Linked DNA regions of Synechococcus elongatus PCC 6301. The protein of the gene in region 1 interacts with the protein of each later gene in a pairwise test. Links are inferred from orthologs where the notes say so. Each region holds a gene or a part of one and is shown on either strand. Other genes may lie near its edges.

What was found.
Region 2: the proteins of SYC_RS06420 (region 1) and ftsZ interact in binary tests that used the Escherichia coli proteins (3 or more experiments, as listed by UniProt). The link is inferred for Synechococcus elongatus PCC 6301 from one-to-one orthologs.

What each region holds. Positions count from the first base shown.
Region 1 is NC_006576.1:1,318,737-1,326,762, forward strand. The notes cover bases 1,908-4,747. They hold SYC_RS06420 (rod shape-determining protein), read left to right. Parts: upstream 1,908-2,746; coding sequence 2,747-3,748; downstream 3,749-4,747. Other genes in these bases: SYC_RS06410 (phospholipase D-like domain-containing protein), read left to right, coding at 1,908-2,138; SYC_RS06415 (single-stranded DNA-binding protein), read right to left, coding at 2,156-2,518; mreC (rod shape-determining protein MreC), read left to right, coding at 3,773-4,522; mreD (rod shape-determining protein MreD), read left to right, coding at 4,483-4,747. Also shown: SYC_RS06405 (potassium channel family protein), read right to left, coding at 1-537; more of SYC_RS06410, read left to right, coding at 699-1,907; more of mreD, read left to right, coding at 4,748-5,166; ATP-dependent zinc metalloprotease FtsH3, read right to left, coding at 5,433-7,274; SYC_RS06440 (caspase family protein), read right to left, coding at 7,381-8,026. UniProt on the Escherichia coli protein: Forms membrane-associated dynamic filaments that are essential for cell shape determination. Acts by regulating cell wall synthesis and cell elongation, and thus cell shape.
Region 2 is NC_006576.1:1,866,250-1,874,409, reverse strand. What follows is about bases 1,887-4,860. They hold ftsZ (cell division protein FtsZ), read left to right. Parts: upstream 1,887-2,769; coding sequence 2,770-3,951; downstream 3,952-4,860. Other genes in these bases: SYC_RS09170 (phasin family protein), read right to left, coding at 4,727-4,860; thiD (bifunctional hydroxymethylpyrimidine kinase/phosphomethylpyrimidine kinase), read left to right, coding at 3,951-4,742; SYC_RS09185 (cell division protein FtsQ/DivIB), read left to right, coding at 1,887-2,550. In the rest of the region: tRNA (N6-isopentenyl adenosine(37)-C2)-methylthiotransferase MiaB, read left to right, coding at 1-188; SYC_RS09195 (D-alanine--D-alanine ligase family protein), read left to right, coding at 220-1,263; SYC_RS09190 (hypothetical protein), read left to right, coding at 1,267-1,677; more of SYC_RS09185, read left to right, coding at 1,702-1,886; more of SYC_RS09170, read right to left, coding at 4,861-5,155; panB (3-methyl-2-oxobutanoate hydroxymethyltransferase), read left to right, coding at 5,459-6,265; radical SAM family heme chaperone HemW, read right to left, coding at 6,262-7,452; SYC_RS09155 (PIN/TRAM domain-containing protein), read left to right, coding at 7,564-8,160. UniProt on the Escherichia coli protein: Essential cell division protein that forms a contractile ring structure (Z ring) at the future cell division site. The regulation of the ring assembly controls the timing and the location of cell division.

The DNA.
Region 1 (8,026 bases):
TACGCCTGCATCGATCAGGATGGCTTCGTCTGTAGCACTGCCGCGCAAGGCTAAAAATCCTTGTTCTTCCGCTTGGCGAATTCTTGTTTCATCGGTGTCGATCACAATGACTGGCAGACTGGCCTCAGTCACCTTTCGCGCCAAGGTCTGCCCAATGCGACCAAAGCCACAAACAATGACATGCCGCTGCAGGGTGCGAATCTCTCGAGTCATCCGTCGTACGCCCAAGGCGCGTCGAATTTCACCTTCGGTTACCAGCTGCGCCAGTCCACCAATCAGGTACACGGCGGAGGAAGTGCCCGCCAGAATGACAAAGATTGTGAAGATGCGCAGGGCGGGGGTATTGATAGGGCGAACTTCGCCGTAGCCGACCCCAAAGATCGTGATCACGACCATGTAGATCGCGTCGAGTAAACTCCAGCCCGACAGCCAGTAACCCAAGATGGCGATCGCTTGGGTGGCAAGGAAAAACAGTCCCCCAATCACCACCTTGCGGAGAGCAGGCGGTAGCGATCGCCGAGGTGAGCCAGCCGTCATGGCATCGGGACGCGATGGATGTTTGTGTTCTAGTCGGAGTCGGTCAATCGGAACTGTATCCAGCACAGCGATCGTCCCAGGCTGAGCTAAAGCTGGGCTTAAATCTCCTCTCAGGTGCCATTCATCACTGGCCTACTAGAGAGAGTCCTGAACTGTTCAGCATGAAGTCTGGAGTACTCGCCCTTTTGCTGGGGCTACTGACTGCCTGCCAAGCTCCACTGGCACAAATTCAGTCTTCGGGGCAGGGCGCAGCCGATCGCTGGGATGCCAACGCTCCCGTGCAAGTCGCGTTCAATCACAACCCAGATCAGCGATTTACCGATAGCTTGGGCCGCGATCGCGAAGGTGATGATTTGGAAGGACAACTCCTCGCCAGCCTAGAGCAGGCTCAAACATCGATCGATGTCGCGGTTCAGGAAATTCAGGTGCCCCGCTTAGCGACTGCTTTGATCCAAAAACACCAAGCGGGCATTCCCGTTCGCGTCATTGTGGAAAACCAGTATCGCCAACCTTGGAGTCAACGACTGTCAGGCAACCTGAGTGATCGCGAGCGGCAGCGACTAGAGAACTACCGACAGATAGCCGATCGCAATGGTGATGGCCAACTCAGTCCCGCCGAAATTGCTGGCGGGGATGCTGTGTTAATGCTGGAGCGCGCTGGTGTACCGATTCTGGACGACACCGACGACGGCAGCCAAGGCAGCGGGTTGATGCACCATAAGTTCGCGATCATCGATCGCCGCTGGGTTGTCACCGGCTCTGCCAACTGGACAGCCAGCGATTTCTTTGGCGATCCGGGCCGACCTGCCAGTCGTGGCAATGCCAATCATCTGCTCTGGTTCCGCAGCCCAGCGCTCGCAGCGATTTTCCAAGAAGAATTCAACCTGATGTGGGGCGATGGCCCCAGTAAATTGCCGGATAGCCGCTTTGGCCTTGGTAAGCCCTTGCGATCGCCTAAATCGGTCCGTATTGGCAACACGCGCCTGCTGGTTCAGTTTTCGCCCACTAGTCCCCGGCTACCGTGGCAGGAAAGCACCAACGGCACAATCGCCCGTTACCTCACCCAAGCCCAGAAGCAGATCGATCTAGCACTGTTTGTCTTTTCGGAACAAGCGATCGCCGATGTTTTAGAAGCGCGATCGCAGCAAGGTACTCAAGTGCGACTGTTAATTGACCCTGGCTTTGCCTATCGTCCCTACAGCGAACTGCTAGATATGGTCGGCCTAGCGCTTCCCGATCGCGACTGCCGGGTTGAGTCAAACAATCGCCCTTGGAGTAGTCCCCTCACAACAGCAGGAGCGCCACGACTGACGCCCGGCGACACGCTCCACCACAAATTTGCCGTGATTGATCGCCAGCGCGTCCTGACCGGATCTCACAACTGGAGTGCCGCAGCCAACCTCAGAAATGACGAAACATTTTTAGTGATCGAGGACTCTAGTTTGGCCGATCGCTTTCGGGCAGAATTTGAGCGACTCTACGCTGATGCCTTCTTAGGTATTCCGCCAGCCCTGCAGCGCCGCGTCAATGAGGCGAAGCGACGCTGCGGTAGCCGAATCACTCCGAACAGCAATCAGGACTTAACCGAAACTGAGGATTGAGCCTTGGAGTCGAGGGATTAGAACAGATCGCTGTCTGGATCGCGGGGAGCCATGCCGCCCTCTTGATCTCGGCGCGAGCCCAGCAGCTCAAGACGATTGGCCCGGACGACGGGTGTGGTGCGCTGATTGTTGTTGCGATCAGTCCAGCTCTCAATCTTGAGAGCACCACTGATGCCGATCAGACTGCCTTTCTTGACATAGTCGATCGCAACCTGGGCTTCGCGGCCCCACATCTCAACGTTGAACCAATCAGGCTCATCATTGCGGCTGCGGCGATTGACCGCCAGGGAAAACTTACAAACGACCGAACCCGACTCAAAGTAACGAGCTTCGGGGTCACGACCGACGCGCCCCACCAAGTTGACAACATTTAAGCTCATCGTGCAGTCAAACCCCTGCGCATTGCTCAGTCCCATTTTGGCAGTTGTCGGCCAACCCGCCGAGCGAATCGCTGCCTAGACTGAGTTAGCAGGAGGCGCTAGAATCCTCTGGCGTTGCAGGCCACTCCACTGCGTTTCTGGCTTGCTACTCAGCTTAATTACCGCAGCCACGTCATCAAGGCGGATTTATCAGTGAGTATTCTTCGGCGCTTCTCCCTCTCCCGCGACATGGGTATTGACCTAGGGACGGCCAACACACTGGTCTATGTCTCCGGTAAAGGCATTGTTTTACAAGAGCCGTCGGTTGTCGCGATCGACCAAAACCTCAAAAAACCCCTAGCGGTCGGCTCTGAGGCCAAGTTGATGCTAGGTCGCACCCCCGGTAGTGTCGCAGCTCTGCGCCCACTGCGGGATGGTGTCATCGCTGACTTTGATGCCGCTGAGTTGATGCTCAAGCATTTCATCCGCCAAGTCCAAGAAGGGCGATCGGGCGTAGCTCGGGTCGTAATCGGCATTCCCAGCGGTGTCACGGGTGTGGAACGTCGCGCAGTGATGGAAGCGGCTACCCAAGCAGGCGCCCGAGAGGTCTATCTAATCGATGAACCGGTGGCTGCTGCGATCGGGGCAGGATTGCCGGTAGCTGAGCCGACAGGGACGATGATCGTCGATATCGGCGGCGGCACCACGGAAGTTGCCGTGATGAGCTTGCAAGGCATTGTCCTCAGCGACTCGGTGCGCGTGGCGGGCGATGAGCTGAGTGAGGCGATCGCGCAGTACCTCAAGAAAGTCCACAACCTCGTGATTGGGGAGCGGACCTCTGAGGAAATTAAAATCATGGTCGGGTCGGCCTTCCCCGACAACGAATTTGATGAGACAACCATGGAAGTCCGAGGCTTGCACTTGCTGTCTGGCCTACCTCGGACCGTCACGATCAAAGCAGCGGAAGTGCGCGAAAGCATGGCGGAGCCACTGAATGTGATTGTGGAAGCCGTCAAACGCACCCTCGAAAAAACACCGCCGGAGCTGGCTGCTGATATCGTCGATCGCGGCATTGTCCTCGCCGGTGGGGGTGCTTTGGTGCGGGGGCTCGATGAACTGATCAGCCATGAAACCGGCATCATCACCCACATTGCCCCCGACCCCCTGAGCTGTGTAGTGCTGGGCACGGGTCGCGTGCTCGAGAACTTCAAGAGTCTTGAGCGGGTGTTTAGTGCCAGCTCCCGCGCCTAGAGCGGTGCGGAGCAGCAGAACACGATGGCGGATGTGCTGCGTTGGTTCAATCGTTTCGGGCTCCGAGTTGCGATCGCTGGTGGGTTGATCGGGGCTGCATGGATTTTGCGGCAAACCCAAGGGTCACTCTTGGTCGAAGTCTACGCCTTGCTCACCCATCCCTTTTATCCTGGCCCCACTCAGCAAGAGTGGGTCAAGACGGCTACCGTTGCGGGTCTTGAGCAAGCGCTCTTGGAGGCAGAAGCGGAGAACCGTGTGCTCCGCCAGCAGCTAGCCCTGAAGCCGAAGCAACCAGCCGGCGCGATTTTGGCACCAATCATCGGTCGCAGCGTCGATAGCTGGTGGCAGCAGGTCACGCTCGGGCGCGGTAGTCGGGATGGCGTCCAAGTAGGCGACAGCGTCAGCGGTCCTGGCGGTCTGGTGGGGCGCATTGTCAGCGTCTCCCTCAACACCAGCCGCGTATTGTTAATCACAGACCCCAGCAGCGGTGTGGGCGTGATGATTAGCCGATCGCGCAGTCAGGGCTATATTCGCGGCCAAGGGACCAATCAGGTCACCGTGCGTTTCTTCGATCGCGATCCGGTGGTTCGCCCCGGCGATGTCGCTGTCACTTCTAGCGCTAGTACACTCTTTCCTGCTGGCTTACCTGTGGGTGTCGTTCAAAAAATCGATCTACAGGCCACTCCTGCCCCAGAAGCAATCCTGCAGCTGTCAGCGCCGATTGGGCAGCTGGAATGGCTGACAATTCAGCGATCGGTGCCCAGCAGACCATGAGTTTCAGTGCCGAGGAGCTGCGATCGCCCTGGTTAGCCACAGGTTTATCAGCTCTTGGGCTAACCCTCTTAATGTTGTTCCGCTTGCCAGGCTTAGAGCTAGCTGGAGTCGCGCCCCACTGGGTTCTGCTCTGGTTAATCACCTGGGCGCCAGGCCATGCAGTTTGGCAGGGTATTATCGCTGGCATCACCTTGGGGTTCCTGCTCGATGCCCTAAGCACCCCCTACCCTACCCATGCGCTGGGGCTCGCGATCGCAGGTTGGATTCTCACCGCTGGCTATCGCCGCCGTTGGTTTAGCTTGGAACCAATTGCGCTGATCAGCCTCTGCTTTGGGCTAGCGATTCTGCTTGAAGCCACCACCGCGCTCCAGTTTTTGATCCATTTCCGCGATGGCAATAATTGGGCACCAGAAGCGGGTAACACCGCTCAGCGGATCATCGCCGACCTCAATCGTCCTCTGCTGCCCGATCAAGCCGCAGGCATCAACCCTCGTTTTGTGGCACAACCGCTCTACTTCCTGCGGGGAATCGTCTGGGATTTTGCCCACATTGGCCTGGCCTCAGCAGTCATCACTAGCTTGTGCTTGCCACTCGTTTTCATTCCTCTGCGATCGTTCTGGCAACCGAAATGCGATCGTCTGTAAGGTACGACAGCTAGCTAACCACTGCCCATGTTGCTGAGGCATGCAGGATGGATAGACCTCATTCCGTCAGCACCTTTGTCTGTGGGGTGATGGTCTGTTTTTCTAGCCAGGAAGTTGACGAGCCTGACACAATTTCCCTGAGTCGGTGCGGTGACGCCAACAGATTAGTTTGAGTGGGTACTTGCTTGAGCGCTGGAGCCACAGGACAAGCAACAAAAAACGGGAGCCAGTGCGACTCCCGTTAGTGCTGTCAATCAAGCTGAGGTTTAGGCGATCGCGGCCATCCGCACTTCATTGTTGTTGAGCAGATCTTGCAGTTCTTCCGCATCAACGGTTTCTTTCTCAACCAGCATTTTGGCAAGTTGATCAAGAATCGAGCGGTTTTCAATCAACACTTTCTTGGCGCGATCATAGGCAACATCCACCAGCTGACGCACTTCGTCGTCAATCGTGGCGGCAGTCTCTTCCGAGAAGTCACGCTCGGCAGCAATGTCGCGACCGAGGAACATGTTGCCTTGCTGGCGACCGAGGGCCACAGGGCCAAGGCGATCGCTCATCCCGAAGCGGGTCACCATCTGACGAGCCACGCGGGCGACTTGCTGCAAGTCGTTAGAAGCGCCAGTCGTCACTTCTTCCTCACCGAAGACAATTTCTTCCGCCAGACGACCGCCAAGGGCAACCGCCATTTGGTTTTGCAGGTAGGTACGGGAGTAGAGGCCCGACTCCATCCGCTCTTCGCTGGGGGTGAACCAGGTCAGGCCACCCGCACGGCCGCGGGGAATAATGCTGATTTTTTGGACGGGGTCGTAGTCAGGCATCAAGGCACCGACCAAGGCGTGACCAGCTTCGTGGTAAGCCACCAAGACTTTGCGTTTTTCGCTCATGACGCGGTCTTTCTTCTCAGGACCCGCCAAGACGCGATCGATCGCATCGTTGACTTCATCCATCGAGATTTCTGCCAAGCTGCGGCGAGCAGCCAGAATCGCGGCTTCGTTCAGCAGGTTGGACAGATCCGCACCGGTAAAGCCAGGCGTCCGGCGGGCGATTTTGTCGAGGTCGATATCTTTGCTGAGGCTCTTGCCACGAGCGTGAACGCGCAGGATTTCCAGACGACCGTTGTAGTCGGGGCGATCGACCACCACTTGGCGATCGAAACGACCGGGACGCATCAAGGCCGCATCCAAGACATCAGGACGGTTGGTCGCCGCAACGATGATGATGCCGCTGTTGCCCTCAAAGCCATCCATTTCGGTCAGCAACTGGTTGAGGGTTTGCTCACGCTCGTCGTTACCACCGCCGAGGCCAGCACCGCGCTGACGACCAACGGCGTCGATCTCATCGATGAAGACGATGCAAGGCGCACTGGCTTTGGCTTGCTCGAACAGGTCGCGGACGCGGCTAGCGCCGACCCCGACGAACATTTCCACAAACTCGGAGCCAGAGATGCTGAAGAAGGGAACGCCTGCTTCGCCAGCCACGGCTTTCGCCAACAGGGTTTTACCGGTACCGGGAGGACCCACTAGCAGCACGCCTTTGGGAATTTGTGCACCGACGGCGGTGAAGCGATCGGCGTTTTTGAGGAAGTCGACGACTTCGGTCAGTTCCAGTTTGGCCTGATCAATCCCCGCCACATCGTTAAAGGTGACTTGGGTTTGCGGCTCCATTTGGACGCGAGCTTTGCTCTTGCCGAAGTTCATTGCCTGGTTGCCAGGGCCACCTTGGGCACGGCGCAGGATGAAGAACAGACCCACGAGCAAGAGGATCGGGAAGAAGAGGCTGCTCAGAGCCCGCAGCCAAACGCTGTCTTGGTTCTGAGGACGGACGGAGATATCGACGTTGTTATCGGTCAGGATTTTCAGCAGTTGCGGGTCGTTGGGCAGATTGACCTGCACTTTGTCGCCGTCTTCGGCTTGAACCAGTGCCGAGCTGCGATCGGGACTGAGGATAACCTTAGCGACTTGCTTGTTTTCCACGCGCTGGACAAACTCGCTATAGCGCCAGGTCGCCACGGTTTCCGTGCCGCGCTGATCCAGTAAAGCGGTCCCCAAAGCGATCACCACGATCGCGAGTAGTGCGTAGAGGCCGGCGTTTTTCCATCGTTTCTTCACAGGGGCCAATCCTCCTTGGATCGTCTCGGCGGATGTAAAGGGACTAACTCGTCAGTGTAACGAGGGGAAGTGTTAATTAATATTAACCACTTTCAGAAAAGTCGGATCAGCTTTGTTGCCATGCGATCGCCAAAGTGGCCCAAAGCGATAGGGGTAGCAGCGGATCGCCACTGGTCGTCAGGCCCTCATCTGCGCTTGCAGCCTGCAGATCTGCGACCAATGCTTCCAGCACCTGACTGGGATTCGCCAAGGGTTGGAGGAGTCCCCCAGTTGGGGACTGTTGAGCCGCGATCGCCTGACGACACTGCTGGAGTGGCGCAGCGCTGGCGATCGCCCAGACAACACCACTGGTAAGCCCCGGAAGCGGCAGTTCGCTCGTCAGGGTTCGCTCTTGACCAGCTCCCAGTTCGATCGCGGGCAGGAGCGGCAGAGGTTCCGCTTCTGCTTCGCCCTCGTCTGAGACCAGCGGAGTGCCTGTCCAGCCCCAGACCCACCAGCGGCCTTGGCGATCCTCCAGCAGCAGCAGTAATTCGGCGGCCCGATCGCTGTAGCTGCGGAGAGCCCAAGTTTGGGTGGTAGTTACGACCGGAGCGATCGCAACTTCTGAGCCCGGATCAGGGAGCGGCACAGCTGCAGTCTGACGCTGTGCCAGTTGTTTCTTGCGATCGCCCGATCGCCAAGTCCAGCTCACAGGGAAACTTTCGGGACCGTCATTGAGCAGCTGGCTGAGTCGCTGCCGCGCCTGCCACAGG
Region 2 (8,160 bases), 550 kb from region 1 along the record:
TGCTGATCGAGGCGACCAATCCCCGCAATCCTCAGCAGGTGATGGGTCGGACGCGCACCAATCGCCTTGTCTTCTGCGATGGCACGATCGCGCAACTCGAAGGGCAACTGGTGCCGGTACGGATCACGGAAACCCGCGCCTTTAGCCTGACTGGACAGATTCTCAGCCCCGTGGCGGCTGGGTGCTAAAGTAACGCTGCGATCAGGGAGGACGCCCAGCGTGGCAGCACAAAAGGTCGGGTTATTGTTTGGCGGGCGATCAGGCGAACATGAAGTCTCGATCCGCTCGGCGGCGGCGATCGCCTCTGCTCTGGCTGATCCCAGCAATCGCGATCGCTACCAAGTCCTGCCCTTCTACATCGACAAAGAAGGCGGCTGGCACAGTGGTGAAACCGCAGCCCAAGTCTTAGCCAACCAAAAGCCACTCTTCGTTGAGGAACCGAGCGATCGCTGGCAATTTCCAGCAGACTGCCGCGACGTCGAAGTCTGGTTCCCGATCCTGCACGGCCCCAACGGTGAAGATGGCACGATTCAAGGGCTGCTGACCCTGATGCAGCGTCCCTTTGTCGGATCTGGCGTTCTCGGGTCAGCCTTGGGCATGGACAAGATCGCTATGAAACAGGCTTTTGCCCAAGCGAGTTTGCCGCAAGTCGCCTACGTTGCCGTCAATCGCAGTCAAGTCTTCTCGGATCCCTGCCGCTACACAAGTTTGCTGGAGCAGATTGAAACGGAGCTGGGCTATCCCTGTTTTGTGAAGCCCGCCAACCTGGGATCGTCGGTTGGGATCGCCAAAGTCCGCGATCGCGCTGAACTGGAAGCCGCCCTCGATCAAGCTGCTGCCCTCGATCGCCGTTTAATTATCGAAGCTGCGATCGACAATCCTCGCGAAGTCGAATGCGCTGTGCTCGGCAACGACTATCCCCAAGCCTCAATTCTGGGCGAAATCACCTACGACAGCGATTTCTACGACTACGAAACCAAGTACACCGATGGCAAGGCGCAACTGTTGATCCCCGCGCAACTTTCGGCGGAATTGCAGCAGAAACTGCAAGAACTCGCGATCGCCGCCTTCCAAGCCGTCGATGCATCTGGCCTCAGTCGCTTGGATTTTTTCTTGGATAGCCAAGGTCAAATTTTCATCAACGAAATCAACACTCTGCCGGGCTTCACAGCTTTGAGTATGTATCCCCAGCTCTGGGCAGCGAGTGGCGTGGCCTTCCCCGATCTTGTCCATCGGCTGATTCAACTGGCTCTGGAGCGCTAGGCCATGCTGCATGGGTTGCTCTGGTTGCCGCTGCTAGTGCTGTTCACCGGCTTGGCTTGGGCCGGTTGGAATGAATATCAGAAGCTGGAGTCCTACAAAGTTTGGGCTGCCGACTTTGAAACCGCCAAGTATGATGTGCGTGCTGTTCTAGGAGTTCGTGGTTCCGATTTGGTCTGGGGTAAACCCAGCCGACAAGGGCCCGTCTTTCTGGAAACGATCGATTTGGGAACGCTGCAACGGATTCAGGTGCAACAGCAAAATCAGTTGTTGTCTGATCCTGAGGCATCGGTCAATGGCTCGGCGGATCTCTTGCTGGAACTGCGCGATCGCCAAATTGCCATTCCCTTTACCGAGGCGAGTCTCGCACTGAAGTGGCGTCAATTTCTGAATCAACGTCTGGGCCTCAGCGCCTAACCGTCCTTTGTCCGTAGTGTGGTGATGGCCGACTTGCCCGAAGTTGCTTCTCCGGCTTCGTTAGCCGCTCGCCGTCGCCAAAAGCGTTGGGAAAGACGGCGACAACGGCTGCAGCGCTTCTGGCGTTTTGTGGGGGTGACAGCGATCGCCGCAGGTTTGGTCTGGGTGCTGGCCCGTCCGCTCTGGATCATCCAAGATCCACGGCGCATTCAAATCCAAGGCCAGCAAACCCTCAACCGCGATCGCCTCTTGGCCACCCTCAATCTGCAGATGCCCCTCAATCTGCTCCAGCTGCAGCCCCAACGCTTAGAACAACAATTACTGAAAGCCGCCCCTCTGCAAGCGGTTCAAATTCAGCGCCGTCTCCTGCCAGCCAGCCTAATCATCACCGTCCAAGAAATTACCGCTACTGCCCAGGCTTCGCGGGTGGTCGTCGAACCCAATCAGCCGCCACAGGAGCGCTGGGGCATTCTCGATCGCCAAGGCGTTTGGCATCCGCTCAGCGCCTACGAACGGCTGGGGGCAACCCTGCCCACCACCACCCTCAAAGTGCGTGGCTACCGCGAACCCTATCAACGGCTGTGGCCTGGGCTCTATTCTCTGTTGCGCACCAGCCCGGTTGGCATCCAAGGGCTCGATTGGCGCGATCCTGCCAACATCATTTTGGAAACCGAGCTTGGGCCGGTTTACTGTGGCCCCTACAATCCCGAGTTACTTCCCCAGCAAATTGCCATGCTCGATCGCCTGCGACAACTTCCAGATAAAACCAGTCGCTCTGCGATCGCCTACATCGATCTGCGCCAACCTTCAACACCCCGCGTGCAAATGAAGCCTTCAGCCCCACCGCGATCGCTCCAAACCAACCCTCGCTAAGACAATCGAGTTTTTAGTTCCGCAATTAGTATTTTTGGATGAGCCGCAATCGCTCAAATTTTGCGACTTGGAACGGCATTTTGCGATCGCTAACCATTGGTTGTAGTTGCCTTTCCCGACAGAGTGCGTCAATAATTCTCTTGTTTTTAGTTTGCTGCCCTAAACTAGCGTTCAACCGAGCTTGTCCAAGCCCATGGTTGGCTGCTACTACTCACCCCCATGACCGACCCTATGCCGATCAACAATTCCTATGGCTTCAACCGTGACGGCTCTCTGTCGGGGTTCGATGCACTAGGGCAGCCAGAAGAACTAATCATCCCCAGCAGCGTTGCCCGCATCAAGGTAATTGGCGTTGGCGGTGGCGGCAGCAACGGGGTCAACCGCATGATTAGCAGCGATGTCAGCGGGGTTGAATTTTGGGCCCTCAACACTGATGCTCAAGCTTTGCTCCACTCTGCAGCCCCCAAGCGGATGCAGTTGGGACAGAAACTAACGCGAGGGCTAGGCGCAGGTGGCAACCCTGCGATCGGCATGAAAGCCGCTGAAGAATCGCGGGAAGAACTAATCGCCGCCTTGGAAGGGGCTGACCTCGTCTTTATCACGGCGGGGATGGGCGGTGGAACCGGCACTGGAGCTGCCCCGATCGTGGCAGAAGTCGCCAAAGAAGTGGGTGCGCTGACGGTTGGGATTGTCACCAAACCCTTCACCTTCGAAGGGCGTCGCCGAATGAAGCAGGCGGAAGAAGGAACAGCCGCACTGCAAAGCTCAGTCGACACTTTGATCACTATTCCTAATGACCGCCTACTCCACGCCATATCTGAGCAGACGCCGATTCAAGAAGCTTTCCGGGTCGCCGACGATATTCTCCGGCAGGGTGTGCAAGGGATTTCTGACATCATCACGATCCCAGGTCTGGTCAACGTCGACTTTGCCGACGTTCGCGCCGTCATGGCCGATGCTGGATCAGCCCTGATGGGCATCGGTAGCGGCTCTGGCAAGTCCCGCGCTCGGGAAGCCGCTCATGCAGCCATTAGCTCACCGCTGCTGGAGTCTTCGATCGAAGGGGCGCGCGGCGTTGTCTTCAACATCACAGGCGGCCGCGATATGACCCTGCATGAGGTCAACGCAGCAGCGGATGCGATTTACGAAGTCGTCGATCCTGAAGCCAATATCATTTTCGGCGCCGTGATTGACGATCGATTGGAAGGAGAGCTGCGGATCACCGTGATCGCCACGGGCTTCAGCACCGATCGCCCCAACCTCAACACGATTTCCACCAGCACGTCCCAGCCGACCAGCCAACCCAGCGTGAGTCCCAACCCAGCTAGTGCCCCACCGGCGAGCGGCGGCGGCCTCGACATTCCGGCCTTCCTACAACGGAAAATTCAAAACCGACCCTAGTGGCTGTTCCGATCGCCCTGACCATTGCCGGATCTGATAGCGGCGGTGGAGCTGGCATTCAAGCCGATCTACGGACTTTTGCCTTCCATCAAGTGCACGGCACCTGTGCGATTACCTGTGTGACGGCCCAGAACACGCTAGGCGTGACTCGAGTCGATGCGATCGCACCGGCAGGTGTGGCGGCGCAGCTCGATGCGGTGCTTTCTGATTTGCCGCCCCAAGCCTTGAAAACCGGCATGCTGCTCAATGCCGAAATTATGGAAGTGGTTGCTGGGACAATCGCACCACTCTTCATTCCTCGGATCATCGATCCCGTCATGGTGTCGCGCACGGGTGCAGTGCTGATCGATCAGGCTGCGATCGCTGTCCTCCGCGATCACCTCTTGCCGCTGGCAACCGTCTTGACCCCTAATCGCTACGAAGCTCAGCTACTAGCCGGGATGGACATCCAAGACGCTGCTGATCTCGATCGCGCCGCACGGATCATCCGAGACCTTGGACCGCAAGCCGTGCTGATCAAAGGTGGAGCAGCGACCGGCGACTGGCACGGCGTCGATTGGTGGTGGGATGGCCAACGATCCCACATCCTAAAGACGGAAGCGATCGCCACACCCCATACCCACGGCAGTGGCTGCACTTTAGCCGCCGCGATCGCCGCCAATGCTGCGCTGGGGCTTGAGATTCTAGCAGCTGCCCAAGCCGCAAAACACTACGTCACCAAAGCACTCCGCCACAGCCTCGCGATCGGTCAAGGACAAGGCCCGCTTGGGCATTTTTATCCTTTGTTCTGATTGAGGCGGTTCAATTCTTCTCGCAGTTGACTGACTTGCTGACGCAGACTTTCCAGATCGTCAGCAGCAGAAGCTGGATTGTTAGATGGCGCACTGTCGGCAGGCGTTGAGGCCGCGCTCGAACTGGCCTCGGGTTCGACTTCCTCAACCGTGATCTGAATGGGCTGAGGGATAGGCGGGGGCGATCCAGCGGGACCATTGACAGAGCCTTGCGCTTGTCTCACCAAGTCTTCAACCGCATGCTTGGCTTCTTCCGTGGTCATTTCACCCCGAGCGACCAAGTCATCGACTAATTTTTGGACGCGATCGCTCAGATCCGAGAGATTTTCGCTTTTCGCCAACTCGGGCACATAGGAAGCCAGCCCGATGCCAAGGTAGACCGCTTTTTGGAGAAGATCAGTAACAGTGCTCATGCCAGCAGCTCTGGGGCGTCTTGCTTCAGCATAGCCTTGCCACTTGGAGTGTTGAGGGCAGTGAGGCCGCTCTGGGAAGTGACTCGGGCCACATTCGCCGCGATCGCGCAGACTCATGCGCAAAAAAAGTGACCCGGAGTCTACGCCTGTCAAAAGCATCCCGTACTGCTGCTACCTTCCGGTCCTGACAGGATTTGGGCGTTCTGACCACATAGGTCCGAGTCGATCTCAGCATAGCATTGCTCCCCTATCGAGCGATCGCGCCGGTCTGATAGCGTGAGGAAGCGCGTCTCAGTTGCGACCATGCCGATCACGCCTCGTCACCTGCGTCAGTGGAAGCAACAGGGTCGCCCGATTGTGGCGCTGACCGCTTGGGATTTTGCGATCGCCAGCATTTTGGATGAGGCAGGCATCGATCTGGTTCTTGTTGGCGATTCCTTGGCAATGGTTGCCCTCGGGCATCCCACGACGCTGCCCCTAAGCCTAGAAGACATGATTCACCATGTGCAGGCCGTGCAGCGTGGTTGCCGCAATGCCCTGATCGTCAGCGACTTGCCGTTTTTGTCCTACCAAACCAGCCCAGAAGACGCGATTCTCGCAGCAGGACAACTGCTGAAGGTGACGGAGGCTCAAGCCGTCAAATTAGAGGGGGGCTATCCGCGCCTCTTAGAAACGGTGCAACGACTGGTGGAAGTCGGCATTCCGGTGATGGGGCATGTGGGGCTGACTCCGCAATCCGTGCGCCAGCTCGGCTATCGCCAGCAGGGACAAACGCCCGAAGCGCAGCAGCAGATTTTGGATCAGGCTCTCGCGCTGGAGGCTGCTGGCGCGTTCGCGATCGTCTTGGAACACATTCCCGATCGCCTTGCAGCCATGATCACGGCGAAACTCTCGATTCCAACGATCGGGATTGGGGCTGGCCCTAATTGTGATGGGCAAATTTTGGTGACCGCCGATCTGCTAGGACTGACCCCTAGCCAGCCGCCCTTTGCGCCGGCTTATCTCAACCTGCGGCAAGCGATCGGATCTGCCGTGCAGCGTTACGCCCGAGAAGTGCGCGATCGCCAGTTCCTCCAGTCTCAGCCAGCTGAACAGGAACCACTCTCCTAGACAGTCGCGATCGCCTCGAGTCGTTCAAACAAACTGGCTAAGACCTGATTCGAGAAGAGCATGCCCTCCGGCTGGGTCAAGCTGAGGCGATCGCCCTGCCATTGCAACCAGCCCGCCTGTTGGTAGCGCTGAATCACAGGTTGCAGCGATCGCAGGATTTCTGCCCCAAACGGCTGCTCTAATGCGGTCCAATCCAACCCTTCCGCCAGCCGCAGCCCCAACATCAGCGTTTCCGCTAAGGCATCAGCCGGATCAGAGGTAACCGGTGCACAAGCTGCCGCGATCGCACCCGGCGTCTCGAGCCAGATAAAGTAATCAGCTCGGCGGCGCGGACGGCCAAACCGCTGGCCTTGCAGGGCACTCGTCGCACCGACCCCAAAGCCATAGAAGGACTGATCCTGCCAGTAGACGCGATTGTGGCGACACTGAAATCCCGATCGCGCATAGTTCGAGATTTCATAGTGCTCAAAGCCCGCCGCTTCCAAGGTCCTATGCGCCAGTCGATACATGACAGCGGTTTGCTCATCGGCTGGCAAGGGGCGATCGCCCGGTTGATAGCGCTTGCCAAACACCGTCTCTGGTTCTAGCACCAGATCGTAGGCCGAGAGGTGAGTCGGTTCTAGGGCGATCGCGGCTTCTAATGAAGCCTGCCAATCCGCCAGCGTCTGTTCCGGTAGACCCGAGATCAAATCCAGACTGAGATTCTCGAAACCAGCAGCCCGCAAATCCGCCACAGCGCGATCGATATCGGCCCGCCGATGGGTACGACCACACCGTTCCAACAGGCCATCTTGAAACGCCTGAGCGCCAATACTGACGCGGTTAAAGCCTAGCTGTCGCGTTGCGATCGCTTGCGATCGGTCAAAGCTAGCGGGATCCATTTCGATTGAAATTTCAGCCGTCGCTGCAATCCCAAAACGGCGATCGAGGGTCTGCAGAATGCGATCGAGCTGATTGGGACTCAGCAGGGAGGGCGTTCCCCCACCGAAAAAGACCGTTTGCAGTGCTGGCCCAAGCACAGGCGTCGCAGCAATTTCTTGGCAGATCGCGTCCACATACTGGCGGATCATGCCGGACTGATCCCCGCGCAGGCGATCGCCCACGACGCTAATCGGGAAGTCACAGTAAAAGCAGCGACGACGACAAAAGGGGATGTGTAGGTAAGCAGCAATCGGCAAATTGATCATGTGCTGTTGCCAGCAGGCCCATACTGATGGGTGGATATAATGGGGCTCCCTGCCCCGAGGCTGGCGCGATCCCGTGCAGCCACAGAGTTTGCGCCGCTTCGGTTCGCGACTATGTTAGACGCTTTGATTATTCTGCTTTTTTTGATCACCGGCGCGGTAACCGGTTTCCTGGGAGTTGATCTGCTGCCGGAACGTGCTCTGCAACAGGTAACGGATCTGGAGGGGCTGCGCTTTGTGGTCGCCGGATTCACTGCTTTGTTTGGTGGTTTGTTCGGCCTCTTGGCACAAGCCGCAGTTCGACGGCTGCAGTTGCAAGCACGGCAAATGCCCACGGATCAGTTGATTAGCCGAGCGGTGGGGCTCATTCTTGGGTTGGTGATCGCCAACCTGATCCTGACGCCCATTTTCTTGCTCCCCATTCCGACGGAGTTTGTCTTTCTCAAACCCTTGGCTGCAGTAATCGGCAGTATCGCTTTCGGCATGTCGGGAATCACCTTGGCCGATACCCACGGGCGCACCCTGATTCGGCTGGTCAATCCCGGCTCCGTTGAGTCGGCGCTGCTAGCCGAAGGAACGCTCAAGCCTGCAATCAGCAAGGTGATCGATACCAGCTGCATCATCGATGGCCGGATTGAAGCCCTGATCGAGACTGGCTTTTTGGAAGGGCGGCTGATTGTGCCGCAGTTTGTCTTGCAAGAACTGCAGCAA